Regions from separate parts of the Ligilactobacillus acidipiscis genome, predicted to be linked through region 2. Evidence: predicted binding sites of a transcription regulator. Region 2 holds the regulator's gene; the other holds the start of a gene.
The links. The regulator Rex, encoded in region 2, represses fermentation and respiration genes when NADH is low (regulators of the CRP and FNR family bind a similar motif). The targets are predictions, from matches to a motif close to TTGTGAANTANTTCACAA.

Region 1 (15,783 bases), 930 kb from region 2:
TTTTTAAATGTTGGTTGGGAATCCTAGACCAACATCAGCTGCATCCATAATACCTTCAGCTAAGGAAGGATGAGGATGGATAGTCAAGGCAACATCATCCAGAGTTGCGCCTGATTCGATAGCTAACGTTAGTTCGGTGATTAGATCGGCAGCATTTGCTCCAACGATTTGGGCTCCAACGATTTGTTCATCGTCTTTAGTAAACACTAAGCGAATAAAACCTTTTGTGGCATTCATTGAAATTGCACGGCCATTTGCAGCAAATGGGAACTGTGCTTTCTTAACGTCTAAGCCTTGATCCTTAGCTTCTGCAAGAGTTAAACCGGTTGTGGCGATTTGTTCGGCAGTGTAACAAACAGCTGGCATAGCCCGGTAATCAACAATGCTTGATTTTCCGGAAATGGCTTCGGCTGCAACTTTACCTTCATAGCTGGCTTTGTGAGCCAAAGCAGCTCCGGCAACGACATCCCCGATAGCGAAAATGTGTGAGACATTTGTCCGGCCTTGGTTGTCAACTTTGATCAAACCACGATCATCAGTTTCAACTTTCGCTTGTTCAAGACCCATTTCGGCCGTGTTAGGTTTACGTCCAACAGACACGATACAATAATCGGCTTTGATTTCTTTAGTTTCACCATTGATCTTTGCAGTTACTGTGACAGAATTATCATCTTGTTCTGCTTTTTGAGCCATGGCTGAAGTATAAATATCGACATTATGGTCGGTCATGTTCTTCTGAACAACTTTGACCATGTCTGATTCATAATTAGCTAAGATCGAGTCCATACCTTCTAAGATAGTTACATGTGAACCAAAATCTGCATAAGCTGATGCAAGTTCACTTCCAATATAACCGCCACCAATCACAATTAATTCTTGGGGAATTTCTTTAAGTGCTAAAGCACCAGTTGAATCAACCACACGACCCTCAAATTTGAAGTTAGGGATCTCAATTGGATGGCTGCCAGATGCTATGATCAAATTTTTGAAGTTGTAAGTCTGAGCGGAATCATCTTTACCGATCACACGCAAACTATGGTCGTCTTTTAAAAATGCTTCTCCCCACAAAACATCGATATGATGTTTCTTAAAGAGACCGGAAACTCCGCTTGTCAGCTTGTTGACTACAGAGTTCTTCCATTCTTGTGTTTTACCAAAATCGATTTGGGCATCTTTTGTAGTAATGCCCATGCCAGCTGTACCTAAAGCGTTTTGATAGTGATGAGCTGCTTCGATCAAGGCTTTAGAGGGGATACAGCCAATATTTAAGCAAACACCGCCGATAAATTCGCGTTCGATTACGGTAACTTTTTGTCCTAATTCGGCTGCGTGGATCGCTGCAACATAGCCGCCAGGGCCGGCACCGATCACAACAGTCTCTAAATCTTCTGCAAAATCTCCAACTACCATTTAATTATCCCTCCATCAAAAGTAATTCTGGGTCGCCCAGCAGTTCTTTCAAACGGTTAACTGCACGTTGAGCAGTTGCACCATCGATCACACGGTGGTCAAAAGCCATCGTCAACTTCAAGACACGGGCTGATTTAACTTCACCGTCGACAACAACTGGTTCTGGGCTGATTTTACCGATACCTAGAATTGCAACTTCTGGGAAGTTGATAATTGGGGTAAAGAAACCGCCACCGACTGAACCGATGTTAGTGATTGAAATTCCGGTGTGACTCATGTCACCTGAACTTAACTTACCGTCTTTGGCTTTTTCTGTATTAGCACTGATCGAACGTGCAATGTCGAATAAGCTTTGTTGGTCAGCATGCTTAACGTTTGGAACAAAAAGCCCACGATCAGTATCAGTTGCAATACCGATGTTGATATAGTCTTTAAACACGCTTTGCTTGTTATCCATGTCAACTTGCGAGTTGAAGATCGGGAATTCTTTCAAAACAACTGCAAGAGCTTTTGTAACATAAGCCAAGAATGTTAAATGAACGCCTTTAGAAGCAGCAAGTTCTTTGTACTTCTTACGGTGATCCCACATCTTATCAACAACAACTTCATCAAAGATGTGGACATGCGGTACATTGTCATTGGAACGAGTCATTGCTTTAGCTGTAGCATAACGGATCCCGGACATCTTTTCAGTATGCTCTGGCCAGTCAGTAGAAGTTGAAACAAGAGCAGCAGGAGCCTTTTGTTTTTCAGCAGGTTGTTCTGTTGTTTTCTCTGCTTCAGCGGCTTTTGCACCACCACCAGCCAAGAAGCTGTCGATGTCAGTCTTCAAGATCTGACCGTGGTTACCACTACCGGAGATTTGTGTTAAGTCAGCACCTTTATCACGTGCATAGGCCCGAACACCCGGCATTGCTAAAACAGGTAAAGAGTGATCTTGTTTTTCACCAGTTGGTGCTGCTGCGGCCGTGTTTGCAGCAGGAGTTTCTTTGCTTTCTGCAACAGGAGCTTCTTTTGTAGTGCCACCTTCAACGTTACCTTTTCCAGCAGCAACTTCGAGTTCAACTAAAGGTTGACCTACTTCTGCAGTTTCACCTTCAGGGACCAAGATCTTAGTAATTTTACCAGCAACAGGAGAAGGAAGTTCTTCAACAGATTTGTCGTTTTCGATTTGAACCAAATCGCCGTCTTCCTTGACTTCGTCGCCTTCTTTAACGTGCCATTCACCAACAGTACCTTCAGCAATACCTTCGCCAATGTCAGGTAAGTTGAATTGGTAAGTGTCTGTGCCAGAATTACCGTTACCGGCAGGTGCTGTGGCGGAAGCTTTTTCTTCTTGCGCGGGTTTTTCAGGTGCAGCTTCACCCGAAACGTTACCTTTACCATCTGCCACTTCAAGTTCGACTAAAGGTTGACCCACTTCTGCAGTTTCACCTTCAGGGACCAAGATCTTAGTAATTTTACCAGCAACAGGAGAAGGAAGCTCTTCAACGGATTTGTCGTTTTCGATTTGAACCAAATCGCCGTCTTCCTTGACTTCGTCGCCTTCTTTAACATGCCATTCACCGACTGTACCTTCTGCGATACCTTCGCCAATATCAGGCAAGTTGAATTGATATTTCTCCATTTGTTATATACCCCCGTATATTTGATCAAGTCATCAATGAGGGAAAGCAGCCTATATAAAAGATCCATATTACGAATTTACAATATGAAGATCAGCTAAGGCTTGCTTTGGTACACCTCATCTCGCTTTGTAATTAATAATTTACGATTTCTTTAGCTTTTTCAATAATATCGTTCTTATTTGGAAGCCATATTTCTTCTGCTTGACTGAATGGGTATGGAGTATCTGGTGCTGAAACTCTGCCAATTGGTGATTCAAGCGATAAGATCGCTTTTTCAGCAATGATAGAAGCAACTTGTCCCATGACTCCGGCTTGGTTTTGAGCTTCTTGTACCAAGACAGCCCGACCAGTTTTTTTAACAGAGTTGATAATTGTTTCCTCATCTAACGGGGAGATCGTCCGTAAGTCGACTACTTCAGCTTCGATACCTTCTTTAGCCAAAGCAGCAGCGGCTTTCAAACTCTCTTGAACCATATAACCATAGGAAACGAGTGTAATATCTTTACCTTCACGTTTAACATCAGCTTTGTCCAATGGAACAGTGTAAGGATCCTCTGGAACTTCTTCTTTAAATGAACGATAAAGTTTCATGTGTTCCAAGAAGACGACCGGATCATCAGACCGGATCGATGAAGCCAATAAACCCTTAGCGTCATATGGACCGCTAGGTATAACGACACGTAAGCCTGGAGTTTGGGCTAATAAGCCTTCCAAACTATCAGCGTGGAGTTCTGGTGTGTGAACACCGCCACCAAATGGGGCACGGATCGTGATCGGCATCTTACGTGAGCCGCCCATTCGGTGACCTGTCCGTGAAATTTGACCAGCAATTTCGTCCATTGTTTCAAATACGAAACCAAAGAATTGAATTTCAGGTACAGGACGGAAACCTTCCAAAGAAAGCCCCATTGCTAAACCACTGATCCCAGATTCGGCTAATGGTGTATCGAAAACACGATCTTCACCGTTTTCATCTTGCAAACCGTCTGTAGCACGGAAAACACCGCCGTTACGGCCAACATCTTCACCGAAAACTAGGACTTTTTCATCTCGTTTGATTTCTTCATCTAGGCCTTGAGTAATTGCCTTGACCATCGATAATTTAGCCATTCTTAGTCACTCTCCTTTGCAGTATAAGCATCGATCTCCGCTTTGATCGCAGGTGGGGTGTCGATAAACGTATTCTTCAGGAAGTCACTTACTTTTTGTGGTGCAATACTTTCAGTTTTTTTGATTGCTTCGTCAATTTGTTTGTTGACTTCTTCTTCCCAAGCTTTTTCTTGATCTGTTGACCAGATACCCTTATCTGTCAGATACTTACGCATTCTGATCAATGGATCTTTACGTTGCCAATCGTCAACTTCAGCTGATGTTCTGTAACGTTTTGGATCATCACCAGATAATGTGTGTGGACCATAACGGTATGTCAATGTTTCGATCAGAACAGGACCATTACCAGCAACTGCCCATTCACGAGCGGCTTTAGTTGCTGCATAAACAGCTAAAGCATCCATTCCATCAACTTGGATCCCAGGAATACCTACCGCAACAGCCTTTTGAGACAAAGTGGGAGCAGCAGTTTGTTTTGCACGCGGTACTGAAATAGCGTAGCCGTTGTTTTGCACAAAGAAGAGTGCAGGAGACTTAAAAGCACCCGCAAAGTTGATGCCTTCATAAAAGTCACCTTGTGAAGTACCGCCATCGCCAGTATAAGTGTATGCTACTGTTTTCTTATTGTTTTTCTTAATACCTAAGGCAACACCAGCCGTTTGAACATATTGAGCACCAATAATGATCTGAGGTGGCAAAGCCTGCATTGCTTCTGGATACTTGTTGCCATCAACATGACCACGCGACCAGAGAAATGCTTGATAAAGCGGAAGCCCGTGTTGTACAAGTTGAGGTACATCACGATATGCGGGGAGAATAAAATCATCTTTAGTCATCGCAAAATTCGAGCCGATCTGGCTGGCTTCTTCACCAGAAGTTGGTGCGAAGAAACCTAACCGTCCTTGACGATTCAACTTAGTAGACCGTTCATTTAAGACACGTGACCAAACCATCTGTTTAAATAATTCTGTTAGTTCATCGTCTGAGAGATCTGGTAAGAGATCCTTGTTGACGATTTGACCTGTTTCGTCCAAAATACTGAGAGTTTCAGTGTTTGGAGTACTCTTGAGTTGTTCAAAATCTATTTTTTTCATTTGTAAATTTTCCCTCCTCGAAAACTTGCTAATGATATACTGAAAAGCTTTACCATAACGCTTTCATTACTAATGCTAATACCTTTTGAGCCAAATGTAAACTTTAACAAATTGTGCACATTATATTTAAATTTTTTGTTGCTAGTATCAAGCCAAATACATATAAAAACAAATTTTTATACCCGATGTATGTGAACGCTTTCACGATAAACCGTTGACTTTTGATAACTTTAGATGACGTCATCAAATTAGTGGCAATTTGCGAATAGGTATTTATTAATGCCTTATCGAAAGGTGAACAATTAATTTAAAAAAAGGTTCAAATCAAGATAAATACCTAAGCAATGCACAAACTTTGCAGAAGAAGAGTTAGAGAACACGAAAAAACTAATTAAAGATAAATATATTGATGTTTAATTTTAAGAAGTATTGGATTATGATGTGGTTAGAGTATATGCTATGGAGCGAGTTTTGCGTGGTAAAGGGTTGCAGTTGTCCAAGCTCTGTTTTAAATGCTAAAGGCGCATTAATATTTTGGTTTCTGATAGTATGTGAGAGTTCTTATTTTGTTATGCTGTTAATTTGAGGGGGATATTTTATGGAAGAAACATTTGTGGCATATCCGATAGTGATCACGCCTGAAAAGAACAATGAATACTATCAATATTTAGTATTTTTGCCCGACTTTGGGACCTATTGCCAGGCGAATAGTATCATAGAAGCACTACGTGTGGCTGTGAAGTTTATTCGGGATTATGCATTGACCAATGAACTTCCTCCTATGAAGCTTGAATTGCCTCACAGTATTGGAGAACAGCTTGTGACTTTTGTAAATCTTGAAATGTCAAATTAAGTTAGAAATAACATAGCTGTTTATCTGTGATGTTTTCCATGAATACCTCAATTGGTGTTTTATAATTTAATGATTTTCTTGGAATATGATTACGCCGGCTACTGACTTGTTGAACTAAAGCATTTGGTAAATTGCGAAAATCCATGCTCTTGTTGAGACCATCTCGTCTAATTAGTCCATTATTATTTTCGTTTAAGCCACGCTGGTTAGGAGCCCCAACTTCGGCAAAATAAGTACTAATATCATGCTTATTTGCGATTTCTTTCCAACCAGTGAATTGTTTACCATTATCAAAAGTAATTGACTTGAAAAGGTGTTTTGGCTGTTGGGACAACCATTGATTAAGATGTTTATTAACGCATTCAGCCGATTTTTGTTGGATGTTTAAAATGATTTCAACTTTGGAGAGACGCTCAACTAAGGTCATAACTGCACCTTGATGTGCTTTGCCTTGGACGGTGTCTGCTTCTAAATGACCAAATTCATGTTGAAAATGAGGATAATCCTGATAGCGTTGATAAATACTTCTGCCGAGTCGGCCAGCTTTACCACGCCGTTCAACGTAACCATTTGGATGCCTTTTACCTTTCATTGGCAACAATTTCACATTGAAAACACCTCTTTGAAAAAGTCGGTATAAGGTTCTCATACTACAACTGATCTGTATCTCAGCTCGACCAATAATCGTATCAGGGGTCCAACCTAATGCGAGTTTCTGCTTAATGTATTTGGTTTCATCTTCTGGTAATTCAATTGCTTTTCGACCGCAATGAGTTTTATTAACTCGATGATTTTCTTGAAATTGACTAATTGAATTACCAGCATCTAGAAACCGGTAAACACGATAAACGGTTTCGCTGGAACGTTTAAGAGCTTTAGCGGCATGATAGGCTTTAATATCTTGTTTCCAAAAATTATATATAAAGGTTAATTCACGTGTGGTAAGATGTTTATAAGTCATTTGTGGTTACCTCTCTTTTGATTAGGGATATTCAAAAGTCTACCACAAATGGCTTTTTTATTTCTAACTTAATTTTACAAACGACGAATGTTAACTTGGCTGCTAAAAAAGGTAAATAATTTGTCAGCCGGAAGAATTTAGCGTATTACTAGGACAGTTAAAAGAGGAGGGGGTTAAAATGGCTGCAATCTACGATTTCAACGAGACAGAAATGAGTGGTCAAAAGCTTGAGATGAAAGATTATACTGGGAAAGTTTTGCTGGTAGTTAATACTGCTAGTAAGTGCGGTTTAGCTCCACAGCTGGAAGGCCTGGAACAATTGTATCAAACATACCATGAACAAGGTTTTGAAGTTCTAGGTTTACCATCTAATCAATTTCATCAAGAATTAGAAACAGATGATGAAGCAAGTGACTATTGTCAAGTTCATTATGGGGTTACTTTTCCGATGACAAAAAGAGTCAAATTAAATGGAGACGATGAAGACCCGCTTTTTACCTATTTAAAAGAAGAATCAGGTCATGGAAAAATCAAATGGAATTACACTAAGTTTTTAATTGGGCGTGATGGTCAATTGATCCATCGCTATGCCCCAACGACTAAACCAGAGAAAATCATTCCAGCAATTGAAGAAGCTCTTTTGGCGGAATAACTACTGAACAATGTGAATTATTAAAGATAAAGGTATTCATCATTTAGCAGAAAAAATGATGAATACTTTTTACTATGGTTGCTTTTAAATAGCTTGCTTTATTTTCGTTATGCTATATACTACTAACATAGATTTTTATAGATACAATTATAAAATTTGTAAAATGAAAATATTTAAAAAGTGAGGGAAAATTACTTATGAAACAAATTGTTTTCCAAGATATCTCATATCGAATCGATGATAAGCAAATATTAACTGATATTTCACTAAAAATTGATAAGGGAGAAATAGTGACGATTGCGGGGCCGTCTGGGAGCGGTAAGAGCACATTAGTCAGAATATTGGCTTCACTTGTAACACCAACAGCAGGGAAAATCATATATGCAGGTAAAGATATTGAAGAAGAAGAACCAATCAGTTACCGCAGGAGAGTGTCGTATGCAATGCAGCAGCCGACTCTATTTGGTAAGACTGTTCGTGAAAATTTAGAGTTTCCCTACCAGATCCGTCAGCAAGCCTTTGATGAAAACAGAGCGCTTATTGCTTTGAGGACGGTTGGGCTTTCTGAAGATTATTTACAACGTGAGGTCAATAATTTGTCCGGTGGTGAAAAGCAACGAGTCGCATTGTTGAGAAATATTTTAATTTTGCCAGAAACATTGATCATGGATGAAGTAACCGCTGGCTTAGATGGGGACAACCGTACTATCATTTATCAATTGATCGAAAAATTAAATCAACAAGGTGTGACGATTATTATTGTTACGCATGACGAACAAGAAATTGCGCAGGCAAAACGATTGGTAGAAATAAAGAGTGGGAAAATAATGGGGAGGTAAGGAACATGAATTTAGCCGTTAATAATCAAGGATTGGCTTTAGCGTTTGTGTTGGTATTGATCACAATGGGAATCGCTTATAAAGAAAAATTACAAGTCAACAAGGAAATCATTACCAGTGTTATACGGGCAATAGTGCAGTTGTTTCTGGTAGGTTATTTGTTGAAGTATGTTTTCCGAGCTAATAACAATATTTTGACGATAGCATTGGCCTTGATAATTGTTTTTAATGCTAGTTATAATGCAATGAAAAGAAGCCAAGGGATCGAACATGGTTTTAGAAACTCATTTTTAGCTATTTTCATCAGTACTGGAGTTACACTGACAGTCCTAATAGGAATCGGAACGATCAAGATGATACCTTCGCAATTGGTCCCTATTACCGGGATGATTGCATCAAATGCGATGGTCGCAATTGGAATTTGTTATCGTAATTTAAATCAAGCTTTTCGTGACCAACGGCAACAATTACTAGAACGTTTGGCATTAGGAGCTGACTTAAAAGATGCGTCATTACCGATCTTACAAGAAACGATCAAAATTGGTATACAGCCAACAATTGATTCAGCCAAGACAGTGGGGATAGTTAGTTTGCCAGGAATGATGTCAGGTTTGATTTTTGCAGGTGTTGATCCAGTACGTGCAATCAAATACCAGATCTTGGTAACTTTTATGTTGCTGTCAACGACTGGGATTGCTTCTTTTATTGCTTGTTATCTTTCTTACCGCTCATTTTACAATGAACGAAAACAATTACTGTAAAACATAGCTAATTGAGTACTTAAGGTCATCCAATGCTTAATTTTTGTCATGAAAATGTTTCACGTGAAACATTTCAGCAAAATTAATTCCGAATTGCTATACACAGTGTATTATTAGGGGTGTAAAGAGGAAAAAGGGAAGGGTGGTTTGATGTTAGCATTTATTTGGGCTGAAGATAGTAATCATGGTATCGGTTATCAAGGTCAACTACCTTGGCACATGCCCGCGGACATGAAATTTTTTAAAGATACAACTACAGGTAATACGATAGTCGCAGGGCGTAAAACTTTTGAGAGCTTTAAACGTCCACTGCATAACCGAAAAAATATAGTTCTGACTTCTCGTGATGAGAAAGACTTTCCTGAAGGAGTGGTTGTTTATCATAGTGTAAAAGAGGTATTGGAATACTATACGAGACAACCAAGTCAAAAAATGTTCATTATTGGTGGTGTGCGCTTATTTAAGGAATTTTTACCTTATGCTACAGATTTGTACCGGACAACGATCGACCATGAATTTGCGGTTGATACCTATATGCCTGAAATTGACTATAACCATTTTATGTTAAGTGATTTTGTGGAAGGAAAAGTTGATGAAAAAAACAAATATCCGCATCATTTTGAGCATTTTATGCGAGTCGAACCAGAAAATGAATAAAGATATTGTTGTTGATAAAGAGAGATTCTAAAAGCAGGATCTCTTTTTTGCTAGAACAAGGAAAGGAATTGAGAGAACATGGCAGCTAATTTGGAAGAAAAAATTAATGATACGAATGATCCGGACAAATTAAAACAGTACCTTGAGCCGCTTAGTGATATGGATTTCTGTCAGGTGATAGTTGATTGTGCAGATGGACAAAGGCTGGATAACTTTGTTCCACAGCATAAGTTTCCGGCTTACACGATTGCTTTGCATTGTATTGATCATCAGAAAATCAGTAGTAAGCAGCGGAAAACCATTCAAAATCTTTTTTTAGCGACGAAAGCAAAGGGGACTGACAATGCAGGATAGAAAAGGGCTATTAAAAGCATTATTGATTGCCTTGCTTTTTTTAATACTTGCATCACTTTATTTTAAGCGAGAATCTTTTGAATCTAATAGTACAACCGTAAATAGTAATGAGAATGTCGTGCAAACTTTTGCTTAGTAGTCATATCATGAAGTCATAAGAAAAGAGCCAGAAAAAAATAGTAGTTCTAGAGAATGTATTTAGGAAAAAAGCCGGACACAGACTTGACGTATAATCGACTAGGAAACATAGTGAACTTTTTGTACTCGGCTAAGGAAGGTGCTAAAAACTTTTTGTTGACCCAAGTTAGTCAAGAGATTGGTTAATAAAAACCATTATTTTGGTGGTCGACGAAAACGAATTGTTCTCAAAAAGTAAATACAAAAAAACAGGTGCAAAATGTTGGAAAAGCCAGAATTTTGCACCTGTTTTCAATTTTGAGGCCAGTTTTTCCTAGCTTCCTGCAAAAGGAGCTGTTTGATTAAGACAATTTGAAATAAAAGGGTAAAGAAGGCCATTGATAAATCGATACTTAACAAAATACTTGGAATCAAAGAAAAACTTAACGGAAGTTTTTACTCAGCACAAATCTGTTGTCTATATGATATCATTATGATATCATAATGGGTGTAAGGGGGGTAGATAGATATGTTTACATTTGGAAAAAAGATATCATTTCGGCCATTGATCATTGCTTTAATTTTCTTGTTAGTGGTGGGCTCACCTATTGCCGGCGCTTTTGGCATGTGGGGTTGGGCAGCTGGAATCGGAGTTTTTATTGTTGTAGTCTGTGTTTACTATCCGGGTGTACTTGAACTTGAATTTAACTATATTGAGATCACCGATTATGAAATTAAGTACTATGACTTTAGAAGTTGGTGGAAAAGAGTCTTGATGGTGTTTATGGGTCCAATGACACCATTAAAAAGCATTGATTTAGATGAAATTGTTAGCGCTCGCACTATTGGGCAAGAAAAAGGAGAAAAAATGCCAGTGGGCATGGCTATACCAGCTTCTAATTTTATTGGTGCTTTTGCCGGAGCAGTTTCCACCATCCAGAAACTGTATTGGATCGAAATTGAGTTAGAAAATGGAAAAAAGATAAAGTTATCCTTAGCACATGACAAAGCGTATAATACCGAAAAAACGGTTAAGAAGGCTAAATTAGCAGTAGAATGGATCTTAGCGGATAAGAAGAAAGAAGACCATTAAGAATGAAAAAATTAAGTGGAATTTTGTTCATACTGATCGGTATTTGGGAGTTCTATGCGGTTTACCGGTCCTTTAAAAATGTGCAGAAAAAAGGCAATGAAAATACATCTGGATTCATGCCCCTATCTTTATGGAGTGGTGGAGTTTTCGGATTGATTATGATTGGAATTGGCACTACATTACTATGCAATACACTGTAATATCAAAATTTTGTCAAAAAAGAAGGCTGTAGGACTTAAAAAAAATTTTCCTACGGCCTTTTTAAGTTATTGTTCATCCTTTATTTTGAAAACTCTCTCTGATATTCCTAGTTTATTGACGAGAATAAGGTAAATCACTAAAGCTATGATACCGATCACCCCACAGAAAATAAAACCTGAAATTTTACCAGATGGCAAATAAATGTTTCTTGCTAGCAAGGTGATCAGCGTAATCAAAAGAAAATAGCCAATGTTAATTAGTATGATTGGGAATAGCCGACGTAAACTGAAACCAAATTGTTCGTGAATCTTACGGTAACTTAGAAAGCTCACTAAGCCAAAGGCAATCGCTGTTGCTAAAACAGCTCCCATACCCTGAAAATAGTAAACAAAAGGAAATTGGCAAACTATTTTGGTAACTAAACCAAATAAAAGATAGGTCATTGCTTTGCGACTGTAATGTAATGACTGTAGTAAGGTCAAACCATTGATAGCAATAGCCATGATAACACTTTGCCAAATATTGAAATATAAGAATAAAGCACCTTTAGAATCATAAGTAAAAAAGATACCATTAATTTCGGGTGAAAGTACGGCCAACATTGTAGCAGCCGGCAACAAGATAAATAACAAATAAGATAGATTTTGCTCTAACAACTTTTTGATACCTATACGGTCATGAATTGCATTTTTACCAGCAATCAACGGTAAACTTGTTTCCGCCAGTGCTGTGGCTAATGCAATAATGACAGCAGTGATCTTTGAAGGATTAGCTGAAAAGATAGTATAAATGTATTGAGTGTATTCGGATGATTTAGCTAACAAACCTTGCATGATCTGTTTAAAAAACAGTTGATCTACAATCTGACAAAGGGTGATGCCAGCACCGACGATAACAAACGGCATTGATTCATATGCAATCATAAACAAAGTGTGTTTCATTCCGTGCAGATCAAGCGGTAGACTTTTCTTTTGTTCAGCATGATAAAGCGGCAATTGACGCTGATAATGAAAAAGTAAATAAAAGTAGCTCGCTAGTGCACCAATAAAGGCAGCAAAAACACTGAAGTATACTGCGATAACATAGCTGGCGTGAAACTGATAAATCAGCAAGTAAGTACTGCTTAGGATGAACACTACGCGAAAAATCTGTTCCCAAAGTTGGGAAATTCCAAATGGCCTGAGGTCCTGGTTTCCTTGAAACCAACCACGAATAATACTCATTGAAGGTAGAATAGCTACTGCTGGAGCTAAACTTCTAATAGCAATGGTAGAATTCCGCTGTGAAACAACAGGTGTGTTTTTGGCAAAAAAAGGTGCAAAGAAATATAGAAGAGCAGCAAAGAAAAATCCAGAAATGACCATCAACCAGAAACCAGTTTTGAATAATTTGTGACCATTTTTAAATTTTTGCTGACTATTATACATAGCAACCCGTCTAGCAATACCAGATGGAAAACCTGCAGTACCCAGAGAAAGAAAAATTGCATAAATAGTAAAAGAAGAATTATTTAATGCCTGTGCAGTTGTAATATTGTGGGCAGACCCCATCATGTAAAGCCAGGGAATCAAGTAAACGACGCCCAAAGCACGTGAAAAAATACTTCCAAAAGAAAGCCAAAAAGAACCGGATATCAATTTTTTGTTCACTTAAAATACACCTTACTTATCTAAAAATTTTGATTAAAGGAGGAAAGTTATTTCCCGGGTTATTTTTCTAAAAGTCGTAATAAAAATATATGTCAGCTTTGCCAGACTGAGAGGTATGATCATACACCTTAGTATTTAACCCGCCAATTCTAAATCCAAAAGATAGGTAAAACAAGCAAGCATTAAGGTTGTTGTTTTGGCAAACTGTAAAAATCCCTGCATATTTTGCCTTTTTTGCAAGTTGGCATGCCTGTAACAATAGCTTTTGTGCAATAGCTTGGTGGCGATATGCGACGTTAACTTTTAAATCGTCTAAATAGAGATACTTAAATGGCTGCTTCCTAAAAACAGCTAGTCCCACTGGTTGTGTTTGCGTAAATGCTCCGAGAGCAAAGCCGGTTGCATTGATCTCTGAAAGTTGGTAGTTTTCTTGTGGAAATATTTGTGAAGTACTTTGAGAAGCAGCATAAAAATTGATGTTGTAACACCATTTATTTGATAGCTTAACAACATTTAAATCTCCGATGATTTGAAAAGGCTCATTTTTAAGCTTCAAGGCAGACCGATTATTGTCTACAATGGGCTCGATTTTTATGTCCATATTAGTGTCTCTCCTTGTTAACTTTTCCATAGAGGATCACAGCATTAGAAAAAGCGGATTTATCTTACCGTGATTTGGTTTATTTCTTAAATAAGGTCCTTATCCTGGCATGTAAATGTTGCAGAAATAAGACTTGTTTGCGCGTTCTTTCCAAATGGCGATATCTTGTTTTAAACTTTTTATAAAACTCTTGATGATAATTTTCTGCGGGCCAGAATGTTTTTGCGGGTTCGATCGGAACAATGATTGGTTTTACATATTTATTGGAACTTTGTAATTCACTTTTTGATTTTTCTGCTATTTGTTTTTGCTCGGGTGTTGTGTAAAAAATTGCGGGACGATAATTGTTTCCTCGATCATCAAACTGCCCCTCAGCGTCTGTAGGATCGATCATTCTCCAATATGTTGCCAAGATTGTCTGGTAATTAATTTTTCTTGAATCAAAAATAATCTCTACAGCTTCTACATGCCCAGTTTTGTGTGTCTTGACTTGTTCATAAGAGGGATGTTGCAAATGTCCTCCCGTATAGCCGGATATTACTGATTTAACTCCTTCCTTGGTGTTAAAGGGTTCAACTAGGCACCAAAAGCATCCACCGGAAAAAATAGCACGTTCTTGAAAAGCTGGGTCTTTTTGATAATGAATACTATAATCAAAGCGCATTTTTCCCGCTGGGTCACCTTTTAGTTGCAAATAAAAATCTGCAACAGCAGGTGTTAAGTTATTTCTTAAGGCTAATGGACGTAAATTGAATTCAAGTTGTTCAAGTGAGGTTTTGATTTCTTGACCAGCTTGAATTTTTTTGCGTGTCTGTTCAAGTAATTGCTTTTCCCATTCATGTGTAGCTGTGTTGTTGAGTAAGGTCTGTAAATTTTGTAAAGTTTCAGTTTTATTCATATGTGAAACAGCCTCCTTACTAGTAAAAACCTTGCAACATGCATGTCTGAGTAATTATAGCACAGAGCTATGTGAAACTAATGAACTCGGCCGTTAAATTCTGCAAAGCATATATCTATTTATCGTGAAAACTTTGTTACTACTGAAATATACGCACTAAAAAAATTTTTTCTCAGTAATGAATAACTCAAGTCAGAAAACTTTATTTTTCAGAACCACGCCTATATTATTCACTGAAAATGAATATTATCTCTTTTTATTGCATAAAAGTAAAAAAACTTGCAATATATGTATAATTATTCTACTATTGAGAAAAAATTTTGAAAAGAGGAATTGACATGAGCAAAGAAAAAGTAGTTTTAGCATATTCGGGTGGTTTGGATACTTCTGTGGAGATTGCATGGCTCAAGAATGCTGGATATGATGTGATTGCTTGTTGTATTGATGTTGGTGAAGAAAAAGATTTGAACCAGATTCAACAAAAAGGTAAGGAGGTCGGGGCGATCGGATCAGTAGTAATCGATGCTCAACAAGAATTTGCAGAAGAGTATTGTTTGATCGCATTACAAGCACATACTTATTACGAAGGCGAGTATCCTTTAGTCTCTGCACTGTCGCGTCCCTTGATTGCGAAGAAATTAGTCGAAGTCGCTAAACAATATAATGCAACTACGATTGCACATGGTTGTACAGGTAAGGGAAATGACCAAGTTCGTTTTGAAACGGAGATCCATGCTCTGGCACCTGAATTAAAAATTGAAGACCCAATTCGTGACCAACATATGTCCCGGGAAATGGAAATTGAATATGCTAAAGAAAATGGCATTCCTATTCCGATCAGTAAAGAAAGCCCCTATTCGATCGATGAAAATTTATGGGGACGTGCTAATGAATGTGGCGTGTTG
Region 2 (15,783 bases):
TTATGTCCACTTCCAGTATACAACAATCAACTCAAAATAAAACCACTTTAATGGCACGTTTTCACAAATTCTTGCAGGTGATCGATTTCGCCCAGGTATTACGTCAGTCCAATGCCTATCGTGTCCGTGGGATCAAACTGACCAAACTTGTCAGCTGGATCTTACTGACTTTGTTCCAACGTTTGACCTTGAACCGATCCGCAACTCCGACTGCTTTTTCGAAGAAAACGGTCCGCAACTTTTTAAATGACCGCCATATCAACTGGCAGCGGCTGGTCAGCTTGGCCGGACGGAACCAGATCGCGGAACTCAGTCCTTTTATCGACTTACGCCGAAAAGCGGCCTTGATCATTGATGACACTTTATTCAAACGAGCTCATTCAAAAAAGACTGAACTATTGGCGAATGTTTATGATCATGCTGCACCGCAAGGACAGCCGCGCTATGTCAAGGGTTTTCGCGGCTTGACGATCGGTTGGAGTGACGGCAATACTTTCCTGCCCCTGAATTTCGCTTTGATGTCATCAGACAAAGCTAAGAATCGGATCGGCCGTGAACCACAAACAACTGATCAGCGGACCTTAGCGGCCCAACGTTATGCTCAGGCTAAACGGCACATGAATGAAGTCGCCGTTGAATTAGTAGCTCAAGTTCTAAAAACCGGGGTCAAGGCCAGCTATGTCCTCTTTGACAGTTGGTACGCCTATCCCAAAGCTTTCAAGCAATTTCAAGAATTAGGTCTCGCTGCTGTTGGTCGGTTAAAAAACACTTCAAAAACTTATTTTAAATATCGCGGGCGCCGTTACAGTGTTCCAATGCTGTTTCAACGCTTTAAAGGTTCAAAATATCGGATCCATGATAACTATCTCTACAGTACGGTCGTTGAGACCGATAACGAGGACCACCTGCGCTTAAAAATAGTCTTTATCCAAAATCGCACGGACAAGGGACACTACATTGCTTTGGCAACTTCTAAACTTAGTCTGACACCGGAAGCGGTCATTCAATTATATGCCCGGAGATGGCAGATCGAGTGTGGTTTCAAGACTTTAAAACAATACCTGCAGTATGACCAGACCCAAACGCAAAGTTATGATGGCTTGTGCGGCCATGTGGCGCTGACATTTTTAGCTTACGATCTGTTGGCTATGATCCAGCGACAGGAGAACGATCCGAAAACCTTAGGCGGCATTTTCTATGCGGCCAATCAGTTTCTCGCGGACATCCCACTTTTACAAGCTGTAAAACAGTTGCTTTTTGCTTTAGCAGAACATTGTGAAAAAACCGCTGATTTTTTTATCACGGGATTATGCAGTCGATTTATCAATTCTTTACCCAATGATCTGCAAGAAATCTTTCACAGCAACGAACTGGTCAGTTGACTAATTAAAGACATTTATAGCTTGAGCTGACAGGCAAAGGCACTAAAAATTAACTTTCAACCTTTAGTTACTTAACTAAAGGTTGAAAGTTAAAGAATACTTGTGCTGCTTGTTGTATCACGGGTTTTTGTTAATAAAATAGACACAATTTACTCTGCGTCCTATAATTGAGTCGTCAAAAACTAATAAAGGAGAGTAATTTATGTCCACTTCCAGTATACAACAATCAACTCAAAATAAAACCACTTTAATGGCACGTTTTCACAAATTCTTGCAGGTGATCGATTTCGCCCAGGTATTACGTCAGTCCAATGCCTATCGTGTCCGTGGGATCAAACTGACCAAACTTGTCAGCTGGATCTTACTGACTTTGTTCCAACGTTTGACCTTGAACCGATCCGCAACTCCGACTGCTTTTTCGAAGAAAACGGTCCGCAACTTTTTAAATGACCGCCATATCAACTGGCAGCGGCTGGTCAGCTTGGCCGGACGGAACCAGATCGCGGAACTCAGTCCTTTTATCGACTTACGCCGAAAAGCGGCCTTGATCATTGATGACACTTTATTCAAACGAGCTCATTCAAAAAAGACTGAACTATTGGCGAATGTTTATGATCATGCTGCACCGCAAGGACAGCCGCGCTATGTCAAGGGTTTTCGCGGCTTGACGATCGGTTGGAGTGACGGCAATACTTTCCTGCCCCTGAATTTCGCTTTGATGTCATCAGACAAAGCTAAGAATCGGATCGGCCGTGAACCACAAACAACTGATCAGCGGACCTTAGCGGCCCAACGTTATGCTCAGGCTAAACGGCACATGAATGAAGTCGCCGTTGAATTAGTAGCTCAAGTTCTAAAAACCGGGGTCAAGGCCAGCTATGTCCTCTTTGACAGTTGGTACGCCTATCCCAAAGCTTTCAAGCAATTTCAAGAATTAGGTCTCGCTGCTGTTGGTCGGTTAAAAAACACTTCAAAAACTTATTTTAAATATCGCGGGCGCCGTTACAGTGTTCCAATGCTGTTTCAACGCTTTAAAGGTTCAAAATATCGGATCCATGATAACTATCTCTACAGTACGGTCGTTGAGACCGATAACGAGGACCACCTGCGCTTAAAAATAGTCTTTATCCAAAATCGCACGGACAAGGGACACTACATTGCTTTGGCAACTTCTAAACTTAGTCTGACACCGGAAGCGGTCATTCAATTATATGCCCGGAGATGGCAGATCGAGTGTGGTTTCAAGACTTTAAAACAATACCTGCAGTATGACCAGACCCAAACGCAAAGTTATGATGGCTTGTGCGGCCATGTGGCGCTGACATTTTTAGCTTACGATCTGTTGGCTATGATCCAGCGACAGGAGAACGATCCGAAAACCTTAGGCGGCATTTTCTATGCGGCCAATCAGTTTCTCGCGGACATCCCACTTTTACAAGCTGTAAAACAGTTGCTTTTTGCTTTAGCAGAACATTGTGAAAAAACCGCTGATTTTTTTATCACGGGATTATGCAGTCGATTTATCAATTCTTTACCCAATGATCTGCAAGAAATCTTTCACAGCAACGAACTGGTCAGTTGACTAATTAAAGACATTTATAGCTTGAGCTGACAGGCAAAGGCACTAAAAATTAACTTTCAACCTTTAGTTACTTAACTAAAAAATCGTAGGAGTTTACCAAGATCGGTAAATTCCTACGATTTTTTATCAATTAGTTCAACCATAAATAGTCTCACTTATCCATCCTGTTGATCAACATGATTTAAAAAATAGATCAAAGTTTGTAATTCGTTAGTCAAATCAACGTTTTGAATGCGAACTCCGTCTTGAACAGTCACACGCAAAGGTGTAAAGTTCAGGATACCCTTAACACCGGCAGACACAAGTTCGTCAGTAACGCGCTGTGCAACTGGAGATGGAACAGTCAATATCACAACTTCAATTTGCTGTTCAACTAATTGCTCCTTCATTTGACTCATAGGATAAATCGGTACACCACTCTGAATAGTTCCAGTGATCCTCTCATCAATATCAAAAGCGGCACTGATCCGTACATTGTTACTGCCATGGAAGTTATAATTCAACAATGCATGTCCTAAATTACCTACCCCGATCAAACCAACGTTAGTCAGCTTATCTTGATTCAATGTCTTTTTAAAGAAATCCAGCAGACTTTTAACGTCATACCCGTATCCCCGTTTACCCAATGCACCAAAATAAGAAAAATCACGTCTAATCGTTGCAGAATCAACTTTAACTGCTTCCGCTAATTCAGTTGAAGAAATTCTTTTCTTACCTGAATTAAATAAGATACCTAAATAGCGATAGTAAATCGGCAACCTTTTAGCCGTTGCTCTAGGTATTTTTGCATTCACCATTTTTAAGCCCCTTTCACAAATGCTCACTCAAATCATTTTACCATATTAAAATTCACAATAAAATAAAAAGTTCATTAGTTCACAACTTAATTGAAAAAATTTAAATTTAAGGCGATGTATTGCAGGATATGCTAAAATAGTTTAGTAGACTAAAAAATTAGGTAGGTGAAATTTTTATGCTTTTATTACAAGTCCAACAGGCAGCTCGTATTTTTGCTGGAGATCCACTTTTTCAAAATGTAAATTTGAATATCCAAGACAATTCACGGATCGCTCTTGTCGGACCAAATGGAGCTGGTAAATCTACCTTGATCAAAATGATCATCGGTGAAAATGAACCTGACGAAGGACAAATTGTTAGTCGTAAGGGACTAACGATCGGTTATTTAGCTCAAGATACCGGTTTAGAATCTGAAGACAATATTTATAATGAAATGTTAAAAGTCTTCGCAGGCTTGATTAAAATGGAACAGCAGATCCATGAGCTTGAAAATAAAATCGCCTCAAGTCAGGATCACGAATCAACTTCATATCACTCACTGCTAAAACAATATGACCAATTGATGCATGATTTTTCTGCACAAAACGGTTACGGTTATCAAGCAGAGATTCGTTCCGTGCTTCATGGCTTTAATTTTCAGGAAGAAGATTTTAATAAAAAGATCTCTTCATTATCAGGTGGTCAAAAGACACGCCTCGCGCTTGCCAGATTGCTCCTTGAAAAAAGAGATCTGCTGATTTTAGACGAACCGACTAACCATTTGGATATTGAGACCTTGCAATGGTTGGAAAGTTACTTCCAAAGTTATCCAGGAGCTTTGTTACTTGTTTCCCATGATCGCTATTTTCTTGACAAAATCGTCACGGAAGTCTGCGACATTAGTCACAAGCGTGCCAAGACATACCCAGGAAATTACACTTCATTTGTGAAGCAGAAAAAAGAAGATCAAAAACAAGCTTGGAAAGAATATGAAAAACAGCAAGTAGAGATTGATAAATTACAAGATTTTGTCAACAAAAACTTAGTCCGAGCAACGACAAGTAAACGAGCTCAAAGTCGGCAAAAGCAATTAGATAAAATGGACCGTATTCAGCGACCGGAAGGTGACGAAAAAGGACCGCATTTTTCTTTCACACCATCCTCCAAAAGCGGCTCAGTTGTCCTAACAGTTTCAGATGGATATATCGGCCATGATGAACAAACTATCTCTGGGCCAGTTAATTTTGAATTGCGTAAAAACAAAGTTTTAGCTGTTGTCGGTCAAAATGGGATCGGTAAGTCGACTTTATTGGAAAGTGTTATCGGGCAGATCCCTTTTATCTCTGGATCAGCCAAATTCGGTGCTAACGTTCAATACGGATATTATGATCAAGAGCAACAAGGACTCCATCCCCAAAAAACTGTTCTCAACGAAATTTGGGATGAGCATCCTACTACACCAGAAAAAGATATTCGTTCCCTTTTAGGCAGCTTTTTATTCAAGGGCGACGATGTAAAAAAAATCGTGCATAACTTGTCTGGTGGTGAGAAGGCGCGGCTACTTTTAACTAAATTGGCGATGCAACATGATAACCTCTTGATTTTAGATGAACCGACTAACCACTTGGATATCAACAGTAAAGAAGTCCTAGAAAAAGCGCTCCAAGACTTTACTGGAACAGTTCTCTTTGTTTCTCATGACCGTTACTTTATCAACCAAACTGCTGATGAGATCATTGAAATCTCTCCATCAGGCAGTACCTTATATTTGGGTGACTATGATTACTATATTGAGAAAAAAGAGGAGCAACGGTTAATTGCAGAACAAAAAGCTCAGGAAGCTGAGGACGAAAAACAACCAGCTTCCCCAAATACTTCATCTGCTAAGAGTAGCTACACGCAAAGTAAAGCCAAGGAAAAACAGCAACGCAAATTAAAACGTGAAGTTGCACAATTAGAAGAAAAAGTTGATAACTTAGACCAAGAAAAAACTAGGATAGAAAACAAAATGTCTCAACCGGATATCTTCAATGACCTGACTAAAATGCAAAAATTACAGCAAAAACTTACGTCAGTGAGTCAAGAGCTCAACGCAACTGAAGAACAATGGGAACAAAGCTCGGTTGAATTAGAAGAGTTTATGGCATAATTTGCGATTCCTCTTCATAAATCAAAAAAACAGCAGACATCTACTCGTAATTCGAATAGTTATCCGCTGTTTTTATTTACACTTTTTCACTGAGTAAGCTGTAATTTAAACTGAGAGCCACGGAAATTCAAGACCCGGCTCAGCGTTTAGTGTCATGCCAGCTCTATTTCCATGCTTGAAGCCAACATAACCAGCCGCACCGATCATGGCTGCATTATCACCACAGTATTTAAGAGGGGCCTCTAACAAGTCCACTCCTTGAATTTGAGCACATTCTTTTTCTAGACGTGTACGTAAACCACTGTTAGCTGCGACTCCACCCGCTAAGATCAGCTGTTTGACTGGAAAGTTGTGCAGTGCCCGCACTGTTTTTTCTGCCAAAACATCAACTACACTCTGTTCAAAACTAGCCGCCAAATCGTCATGTGAAAGCTTTGTGCCAATTTGATCTGCATGATGAACCGTATTAATAAATGCGCTTTTAAGACCACTAAAACTAAAATCATAGTTATCTTCTTTTTCCATTGCTCGTGGAAAGTTAAATGTATCTTTCCCCTGATGAGCCAATTCGTCGATTTCTTTACCAGCCGGGTAATTGATCCCAAGCACTCGTCCGATCTTGTCGAAAGCTTCACCACACGCATCATCGCGCGTTTCACCAATAATTTGATAATCATTTTCCTGAGGCATATAAACCAGTTCCGTATGCCCTCCAGAAACCAACAAAGCCATTGCAGGAAATTCGATCGGAGCTGTATAACGCGCAGCATAAATGTGGCCTGCCATATGGTTTACGGGTACCAAGGGCAAATTGTGTGCAAACGCCACAGCTTTTACTGCTGAAACTCCAACCAAAAGAGCACCTACCAATCCAGGACCGTAAGTAACTGCAACCGCGGCGAGGTCTGTATAACCAAGTCCAGTTTGTTGAAATACATCATCCAAACAGCCAATGATCTGCTCAATATGGTGCCTGCTGGCAACTTCAGGAACAACGCCTCCAAAGCGTTGGTGACTCTGAATCTGAGTAGCAGTCGATTGAGCTAAAACCTGTGCCCCGTTTCTTACAAGTGCGACGCTTGTTTCATCACAACTCGATTCAAACGCTAAAATTATTGTATCTTTTTTTTCATTCATTTTTTATCTTTTCCTTATTTCTCGCTAACTAAAAATTGATACTTGATAACTTCATTGTTGAGCTCACTATTCTTCGCTGTTTCAGCCTTTTTAAAACCGATATTACGATAAAATTCACCCAATCTTTCTTGGCCGGTCCGCACTTGTACAAAAACGGAACGAACCCCAGTTTCTGCCGCCTTGTCAAACAAAGTATTAACCAAAGTAACAGCGACTTTTTCTCTATCGGGATACGGTAAAACAGACAATCTCATAATGCGCATCCGAGTCATCGATGCATTGACCCGACATCCAATAAAACCGATCAATTGGTCATCTTGACGTAAGCCAAAATACAAAGCTTTCTTTTGATCCCGCATGCAGAGCTGAAAGGTATTATAGTTCCAGATATCTTCTTCTGATTGTGACCGTTGCTCGACTGCTACCATTTCAGGAATAGTCGAGATCACATTTCGGCACAAAAAATAATCAACTCCATTGATCACAATATCTTTATTGTCAAAATCAAGTGACTTGTCTTGAAAAATCACTTTTATCTTATTAGCTAATCGTTCTTTAATATTTTTTAACGTATGGGCCATGCTTTTTCCCTTCTTGCGGATTTCTTTTTAACCATTGCGATTCAGCTTGTGTTATTCGCAAATAGCGAGGTACAAAATCATTTACATTCTCCGCTTCTTTTAAAAGGCCTAACGTTCCTAAATTAAAGGCACGAGGGACTGCTGATTCCGCTGGAGCGATCCGGTAGTCTTGACCAGCCATCAATTCTTTCAATTGATCGGCAAATTTTGCTACGTCAGCTCCTATAAAGCAGACTTCTTTTCCCATTATCTGTTTACATAACTTTGAAAAAGAGATGTGTTGATCTGGCAAAACATTTTTTAATTGGCCATCATCCCACATATAGCCTCCAGCAAAAACATTATCCCTCCGTGCATCAAACACCGGCACAAGCAATGTCTTAGCATCAGCCTGGACTCCCTTAGCTAAGACGGCAAGGCTTGAAACACCAACTAACTCTTTATTTAAACTATATGCTAAAGTCTTAGCAGTAGTTACGCCGATCCGTAAACCCGTATAAGAACCTGGTCCTTGAGCAACCACAACACGGTCGATTTCTTCTGGCTTTAACTGACTCTGTTTAAAAATCTCCTCGATTGCCGGCATCAGAGTAACACTGTGATTTTTGCTGACAGTGGTAGTGTTTTCTGCTAGTAAAGTTTGATCTTCTAAAAGTGCCACACTTAACGGACGATTGGAAGTGTCAATTGCAAGAATTTTCATTATTTTGTTCATTCCTCTTTTTACGCTGTATTCTACTTAACTTAGTTTAACATAAACCCCAACACACTTTTCACAAAAAGAAAAAATGACTTATATTTTCATGAAAATCGATGCTGAAATATTGGAGAGTATAAAATAGTTTGTGTAAATAAATAAAATCCTATTGAAAAGGGAATCCCTTCCCCGTATGATTAAATCGTCAAACCAAACCAAAACGGAGGGATTCCCCATGGAACAGTTTACCAAAGATTTAACCAAAACTCTATTATCAAATGGCGATGTTAAAGAACTTTTTCGCCAACAACTTGAAAAAGCTATTAATCAAATCTTACAAGCTGAGTTAACTTCGTTACTCGGTTATGATCCTTATGAACGTAATGGTTTTAAGGCTAACAATTATCGGAATGGTCAATACTTTCGGTTAATTGATTCCGAATATGGTAAGTTGAAAATTGCTGTGCCGCGTGACCGACAAGGCAAGTTTCATAATCATTTACTTCCAGCTTATTCTCGTCGTCAAGATGCTTTAGAAACTACAATTATTCAACTTTACTCTAAAGGTGTTACCACTCGTGAAATCGCTGATTTGATTGAGAAAATGTATGGTTCTTATTATTCAGCTACAACTGTTTCTAACATTACTGCTCAAGTAACTGAGCAGATTGAAGCTTTTCATCAACGAACCATTAAAGCAAACTATGTTTGCTTATTCTTAGATGCAACTTATTTACCTTTGCGTCGTGACACAGTTCAAAGAGAAGCGGTTTATATTGCCTTAGGAATTACACCCACTGGAATTAAGGAAGTTCTTGATTATCGCATTGCACCCAGTGAAAATGCTGAAGTCTGGTCGGAAATGGCAGCAGATCTTAAGCAGCGAGGGCTTAAACAGGTTCAATTAATTATTGCGGACGGAATGGTCGGACTTCAACCAGCGCTGTTACATGCTTTTCCTAAAGCAAAATTTCAAAGATGTTTAGTTCATGTTATGCGTAATATTAGTACACATGTCCGTTTAAAAGACCGTGAGGTCATTTTAAATGATTTCAAACAGCTTCATTCGGTAACTAATAAAACTGAAGCTCATAAAATGCTTGCCGATTTTTATAGTACTTGGGAAAAGCAATACACAAATCTGATTAGTCACATTAGGTCAATTGAAAAGGAATTATTAGCTTTTTTGGCTTTTCCAGCCGCAATACGCCCAACCATTTATTCAACAAATATTATAGAATCGCTAAATAAAAAGATTAAACGCAAGACTAAAGCAAAAGAACAGTTTCCCAATGAAAAATCATTAGACAATTTCATTGGAGTGCAAGTAATTAGTTACAACGAAAAGAACTTTAATCGAATTCATCGTGGATTCGGACAAGTTAAGGATACATTAGAATCACTTTTCGACTGAAAAGATTTAATTTTATGGAGAAAGGGCAATTCCTTTTTACACAAACTTCTTGACACTCCCAAATATTGTAATACAATACCAAACATCATTATAATTGTTAAGTAGTTAAATTCAAGTGACTAAATACAAGCATCCGGAGTGAAAAATATGAAAACAATTTTAGTATTACATACTGGCGGGACCATTGCGATGTCTGAGGGCAAGGATGGCGCAATAATCCCTGGGAAGCAAAACCCGCTCAACAGTTTCAATAATCCCTTTACTGGAAAAATCAGGCTAGATATCAGGAATCCATTCAATCTTCCCTCGCCTCACATGCGACCAACAGAAATGTTAGCCTTAAGAAATGAAATCATGCAGGCTGAAAGTGAAGGGATCGATGGCGTTGTTATCACTCATGGAACCGACACACTAGAAGAGACAGCTTTTTTTCTAGACCTAACACTACCAGCAGAAATTCCAGTTGTTGTGACCGGTGCAATGAGATCTGCTAATGAGATCGGGTCTGATGGATTACATAATTTTCAGACCGCAATTCAGACTGCAGCAAGTGATGAAGCTCATGACAAGGGAGTTTTAGTTGTCATGAATGATGAGATCCATACAGCACGCTATGTAACTAAAACTCACACAACAAATGTGGCTACTTTCCGCACACCATCTTTTGGTCCAGTTGGTTCGGTTTCAAAAGAACGGGTGACCTTTTTTTCTAAATTGATCCGCCAAACCTATGTCCCGCTTGATCATGTCGTTGATAATGTTTACTTGTTAAAAGCTTTTGCTGGAATGGGACCAGAGCTATTCGAAACGTTAGCCTTGCAAAAAACAAATGGTCTTGTAATAGAAGCACTAGGTGCCGGCAATCTACCCCCCGCAACTTTACCCGGCCTGCAAAAACTCCTTGACCAACATATTCCAGTTGTAATAGTCTCTCGCTGTTTTAATGGTACGGCCGAAAGTGTCTATGATTACGAAGGCGGTGGCATTCGCCTTGAAAAAATGGGGGCAATTTTTTGCCATGGATTAAACGGACAAAAGGCACGAATCAAGTTATTAGTTGGATTAAGTGCACAAATGTCCGCAAAAGAACTGGCTTCATTTGTCAATGACGCAGTTTCTTGATTTTTGCAATTAAAACTTAAATAATTCACAACACATCGATCCAATTACAGACCGATGTGTTTTTTATCTCTTGAAATGTCAAATTAAGTTAGAAATAACATAGCTGTTTATCTGTGATGTTTTCCATGAATACCTCAATTGGTGTTTTATAATTTAATGATTTTCTTGGAATATGATTACGCCGGCTACTGACTTGTTGAACTAAAGCATTTAGTAAATTGCGAAAATCCATGCTCTTGTTGAGACCATCTCGTCTAATTAGTCCATTATTATTTTCGTTTAAGCCACGCTGGTTAGGAGCCCCAACTTCGGCAAAATAAGTACTAATATCATGCTTATTTGCGATTTCTTTCCAACCAGTGAATTCTTTACCATTATCAAAAGTAATTGACTTGAAAAGGTGTTTTGGCTGTTGGGACAACCATTGATTAAGATGTTTATTAACGCATTCAGCCGATTTTTGTTGGATGTTTAAAATGATTTCAACTTTGGAGAGACGCTCAACTAAGGTCATAACTGCACCTTGATGTGCTTTGCCTTGGACGGTGTCTGCTTCTAAATGACCAAATTCATGTTGAAAATGAGGATAATCCTGATAGCGTTGATAAATACTTCTGCCGAGTCGGCCAGCTTTACCACGCCGTTCAACGTAACCATTTGGATGCCTTTTACCTTTCATTGGCAACAATTTCACATTGAAAACACCTCTTTGAAAAAGTCGGTATAAGGTTCTCATACTACAACTGATCTGTATCTCAGCTCGACCAATAATCGTATCAGGGGTCCAACCTAATGCGAGTTTCTGCTTAATGTATTTGGTTTCATCTTCTGGTAATTCAATTGCTTTTCGACCGCAATGAGTTTTATTAACTCGATGATTTTCTTGAAATTGACTAATTGAATTACCAGCATCTAGAAACCGGTAAACACGATAAACGGTTTCGCTGGAACGTTTAAGAGCTTTAGCGGCATGATAGGCTTTAATATCTTGCTTCCAAAAATTATATATAAAGGTTAATTCACGTGTGGTAAGATGTTTATAAGTCATTTGTGGTTACCTCTCTTTTGATTAGGGATATTCAAAAGTCTACCACAAATGGCTTTTTTATTTCTAACTTAATTTTACAAACGACGTCTTCTAAAACAAAAAAGCGCCAGCAAAAAAATTACTAGCACTGAACTTTTATTTAATTTCTGCCCACTCACATTCAGCCAAGCAATTTTGCTGTTCTCCTGTCATGATCGTGTGTCTTGTTAGCAAATTGTCCTCATCTATTTCAACTGCACTATTCACTTGGTCACCATAATAGACTTCTCGCCGGTATGCAATATTCATTTTGATCAGCCTGTGTGACAGTAAAAATTCAGCTGGCAAAGCATCTAGCATCCAGTCAAAATAGTGTACATTATTAACATGATGATTAGCATCAATGTCCATAAAGCGAACCCTATAATTCTTTTGACCACTAGCGTTTTCAACCGTTAGCGGCATAGGCAGACGCTCGATTTTTTTTGTGTATTCCGATTCGTATGGAGTAATTATGTCTTCAGGTAAACGAACCATCTTTCTCTTAGAGCGATCCATTAAAACAAAAACACTATGCATAGTGACTAATTCGTTTTCCGCTTGATCATAGACTGCAAAATCACGATAACAAAAAAAACGGTTATAACTCTTCGCCTGAGTTGAAAGGGTAATAATTTCATCGACCTTAGGCAAACGTTTGATATTGATAATATGTTGAGTTACGACCCAACCTAAGCCACGTTCACCAACCTTTTCATTAGTGATTCCTAATTTATCACTTTGATCTTCCGATGACAGCATCATTAGGTCTACTAAGCGGCCAATACCCAATGAACCAGTTACATCTGTTTCATAATAAACAACACGATGATCTTCACTAAATTTTTTTGCACTCATTTTTCACTAACCTCTGTTTTATCTCAAATCTCACTGAATAAATAAAAACGAAGCCTGATGACTTTACATCAAAGCTGCGTTCATTACTTAAACAAACTAAGTCGTTGCCCTATTTCAAATGATGGTACTCGTTATAAACGACCTGTTTTTTCAATTTATTTTGTTTGGCAATTCTTTTGATTGCATCGTTCGTTTTTAAATTTTCACTTTTGATCAATAAATCGACCTGTTCTTCTAAGGGCAAGACCGCCTTGGGTTCTTCTGGAAGCGGTGCTTGATTTCCTTCAACGATCAAAACAAATTCACCTTTAATTTCAGAGTCATTGGTCCACTCTATTGCATCAGCGATCGTTCCACGTAAAAACTCTTCGTAGCGTTTAGTCAGTTCACGACATAAAACGATCTGTCGTGTTGTGCCAAAAGCTTCACCCAAACTTTTAAGCGTTTTTAATAAACGGTGCGGTGCCTCATAAAAAATCAAAGAAATCGTTTGCTGGGTCAACCCTTGTAACTGCTCTTTACGTTCAGTATTCTTGCGTGATAAAAAACCATAAAACAAAAAAGGCTGTGGACATAGGCCAGATGCAATCAAAGCAGTCAACGCAGCATTTGGTCCGGGAATAGGAACGACCCTAATTCCCCTCCCTACACATGCTTGAACTAACTCCGCACCTGGGTCACTGATAGACGGCATTCCGGCATCACTGACCTGCGCAATATCCAAACCTTGCTGCAGCTTTGCAACTAACTGCGGCAAACGCTCTTTTGTATTATACTCATGAAAACTGATCTGCTTAGTATTGATTTCAAAATGATTCAGCAATTTTTGAGTATTACGAGTATCCTCAGCCGCAATCAAATCAACCTCTTGCAAAGTCTTGACTGCTCGCGGACTCATGTCGCCTAAATTTCCAATTGGTGTTGGTACTAAAAATAAAGTTCCGTTAGTATTTTCACCCTGAAAATTGCTGGTGATCTGAATACCCATTAGCTTCTCTCCCCGTAAATAACATCTTGACAAAATACACAAGGTTCATCATTGATCCGCCTTGAACCATACATATTATCCACATTGCAAACATGGAAACCTTCTTCATAGAGTTTTTCTAAATTTTGCCGTGACTTTGATAACCCTGCCGTTCCATTTTTGGATGTTGCTTTATCTTCAAGTTCTCGCAACCGTTCACGTAGATGCTGGTTTTCGATTTCGAGTTCGGCATTTTTTTCAACCAAAGATGTCAATGAATCTTGTGTATTACCTATTAACAAACGCAATTCATCGGCTTTTTTGCCTAATTGATCAAAATTGTCATACAATTCACGTTTCTCCAAAACAATTCACCTTCGCTTATCGATGATAACAATCACATAACTCCAACGTTAACGACTCTAAAATATTCTGGATCGAAACGTTGCTAGACAATAAACGCCATTTTTTTAATACAGCTTCACAAGCATCTGTTGCTGCGACTGCAGAAATATTGGCCATTTTTGAACTGAAATCTTTTTCAAACATTGTAAACACAAATTTCTGGCTTGGATCATTTGCAAAAAGCATCAGATCTCGAGCTAAAAGAGCTATCAAAAATAACAACTCATCTTGCTTTTCCCGGCTATCAACTAAGGGTACTAAGTCTGCCTGCACTTTAACAAAAGATATAAGATCATTTCGCAAAACGGCACTATACCAGTCCCATAATTTAGTGAGTAACTTCTGGAAATCTTCATCGGTGCCGATTTTTTCGGCTTGATCAGCATCTTTGGTTAAGTTAGACAGCAAAATTGCCTGATCCTGTGAAATCCCCTTGGCTTTCAATTTTTCCACCAGATAAGAAAGAGCAGGCGCGTTCAACTCTAGCAACTGACAACGTGAGATGATCGTCGGCAATATTTTATTTTGCTCACTGGTAAGTAAAAATGCAGTCACTGTTCCACTTGGTTCTTCTAAAAATTTTAGCAAGCCATTAGCAGCACTAGTTGACATTTTCTCAGCGTCTTCAATTATAAAGACTTTCTGTGCACCTTCAACTCCGCTTTTGGCAAACTCAGACTTTAAATAGCGGATCTGATCGATCTTAATAGACAGACCAGTCGGTGAAACTTCGACAACATCAGGATGTTCATGTTCACTGATCCTAGTACATTCAGAGCAATGATCACATGGACCGTCAGCACTTAAGTGTTCACAAAATAATAACTTAGCGATCCACAATGCTAACTCTTTTTTCCCAGAGCCAGCCGGTCCTGCCAACAAGTATGCATGCGCCAATCGGTTCTGCCTGACAAGATCACCAAAGTGAGCCGTGAGTTGTGGCTGCGCTTCTACAATATTCATTGTCTTTCACACTTAGAATTGATGGAAAGCATCGATCGGCAAAACAAACACAGTTGCTCCGCCAACTTGAACTTCGACCGGATATGCTCCAGCAGCTTCCATCGGAGAATCTAGATTAACAGGCGGTGCCATAAACTGTTTCCGAGTTTTCGAAGTTGTTTTGATCAGATCCAAAACATCTTCTACTTTTTCATCTTCAACACCCACTAAAAATGTTGAATTTCCTGACCGAAGAAAGCCACCGGTCGAAGAAAGTTTAGTTGCTCGAATATCTTTTTCTATAAAAGCATTACTTAGTCGGTTACTGTCTTTATCTTGAATGATCGCAATAATCAATTTCATGGTCTCTACCCCCAAAATTTCTCTGCCAAAATACTTCGCTTACATTTACTATAAATATTTTTTCAATTGAGAAAAAACCTCTGCTTCTACCTGCAGCTCAGACTGAGAAGCATCAATAGTTTTGATTCTGACTGGGTCCTGACGTGCTAATTCCAGATATTGTGCCCGTACCTGCTGGTAAAAGCTAAGTTGTTCTTCATCCAGACGATTAACTTCATCTTGTCGATTTTTTTTGATACGGTTTAACCCGATCACAGGATCTAAATCAAAATAAAATGTGAGGTCTGGGCTTAAGCCAGCTGTCGCAAACTGATTGATCGCGGCAACTTCTTTTACCCCAA

Region 1: a site for Rex is predicted at 5,432-5,449, ahead of pdhA (pyruvate dehydrogenase (acetyl-transferring) E1 component subunit alpha). Genes of this name have one in related genera too.

What each region holds. Positions count from the first base shown of each region.
Region 1 covers NZ_LT630287.1:2,563,558-2,579,340, reverse strand. The annotation lists gene lpdA (dihydrolipoyl dehydrogenase) at 4-1,410, opposite strand; gene BQ5903_RS11950 (2-oxo acid dehydrogenase subunit E2) at 1,415-3,037, opposite strand; gene BQ5903_RS11945 (alpha-ketoacid dehydrogenase subunit beta) at 3,171-4,148, opposite strand; gene pdhA (pyruvate dehydrogenase (acetyl-transferring) E1 component subunit alpha) at 4,151-5,242, opposite strand; gene BQ5903_RS11935 (hypothetical protein) at 5,841-6,095, shown strand; gene BQ5903_RS11930 (IS30 family transposase) at 6,097-7,056, opposite strand; gene BQ5903_RS11925 (glutathione peroxidase) at 7,235-7,708, shown strand; gene BQ5903_RS11920 (ABC transporter ATP-binding protein) at 7,906-8,547, shown strand; gene BQ5903_RS11915 (ABC transporter permease) at 8,553-9,308, shown strand; gene BQ5903_RS11910 (dihydrofolate reductase) at 9,459-9,965, shown strand; gene BQ5903_RS11905 (hypothetical protein) at 10,044-10,319, shown strand; gene BQ5903_RS11900 (hypothetical protein) at 10,309-10,455, shown strand; gene BQ5903_RS11895 (hypothetical protein) at 10,966-11,529, shown strand; gene BQ5903_RS11890 (hypothetical protein) at 11,532-11,729, shown strand; gene BQ5903_RS11885 (putative polysaccharide biosynthesis protein) at 11,796-13,379, opposite strand; gene BQ5903_RS11880 (GNAT family N-acetyltransferase) at 13,447-13,980, opposite strand; gene msrA (peptide-methionine (S)-S-oxide reductase MsrA) at 14,060-14,878, opposite strand; gene BQ5903_RS11870 (argininosuccinate synthase) at 15,217-15,783, shown strand, end outside.
Region 2 covers NZ_LT630287.1:884,590-900,372, reverse strand. The annotation lists gene BQ5903_RS04040 (IS4 family transposase) at 3-1,382, shown strand; gene BQ5903_RS04035 (IS4 family transposase) at 1,585-2,964, shown strand; gene BQ5903_RS04030 (redox-sensing transcriptional repressor Rex) at 3,120-3,761, opposite strand; gene BQ5903_RS04025 (ABC-F family ATP-binding cassette domain-containing protein) at 3,938-5,890, shown strand; gene tsaD (tRNA (adenosine(37)-N6)-threonylcarbamoyltransferase complex transferase subunit TsaD) at 5,996-7,027, opposite strand; gene BQ5903_RS04015 (GNAT family N-acetyltransferase) at 7,042-7,608, opposite strand; gene tsaB (tRNA (adenosine(37)-N6)-threonylcarbamoyltransferase complex dimerization subunit type 1 TsaB) at 7,583-8,311, opposite strand; gene BQ5903_RS04005 (IS256 family transposase) at 8,541-9,719, shown strand; gene BQ5903_RS04000 (asparaginase) at 9,867-10,841, shown strand; gene BQ5903_RS03995 (IS30 family transposase) at 10,930-11,889, opposite strand; gene BQ5903_RS03990 (acyl-[acyl-carrier-protein] thioesterase) at 12,025-12,765, opposite strand; gene rsmI (16S rRNA (cytidine(1402)-2'-O)-methyltransferase) at 12,875-13,753, opposite strand; gene BQ5903_RS03980 (DNA replication initiation control protein YabA) at 13,753-14,097, opposite strand; gene holB (DNA polymerase III subunit delta') at 14,114-15,100, opposite strand; gene BQ5903_RS03970 (cyclic-di-AMP receptor) at 15,113-15,442, opposite strand; gene tmk (dTMP kinase) at 15,491-15,783, opposite strand, start outside.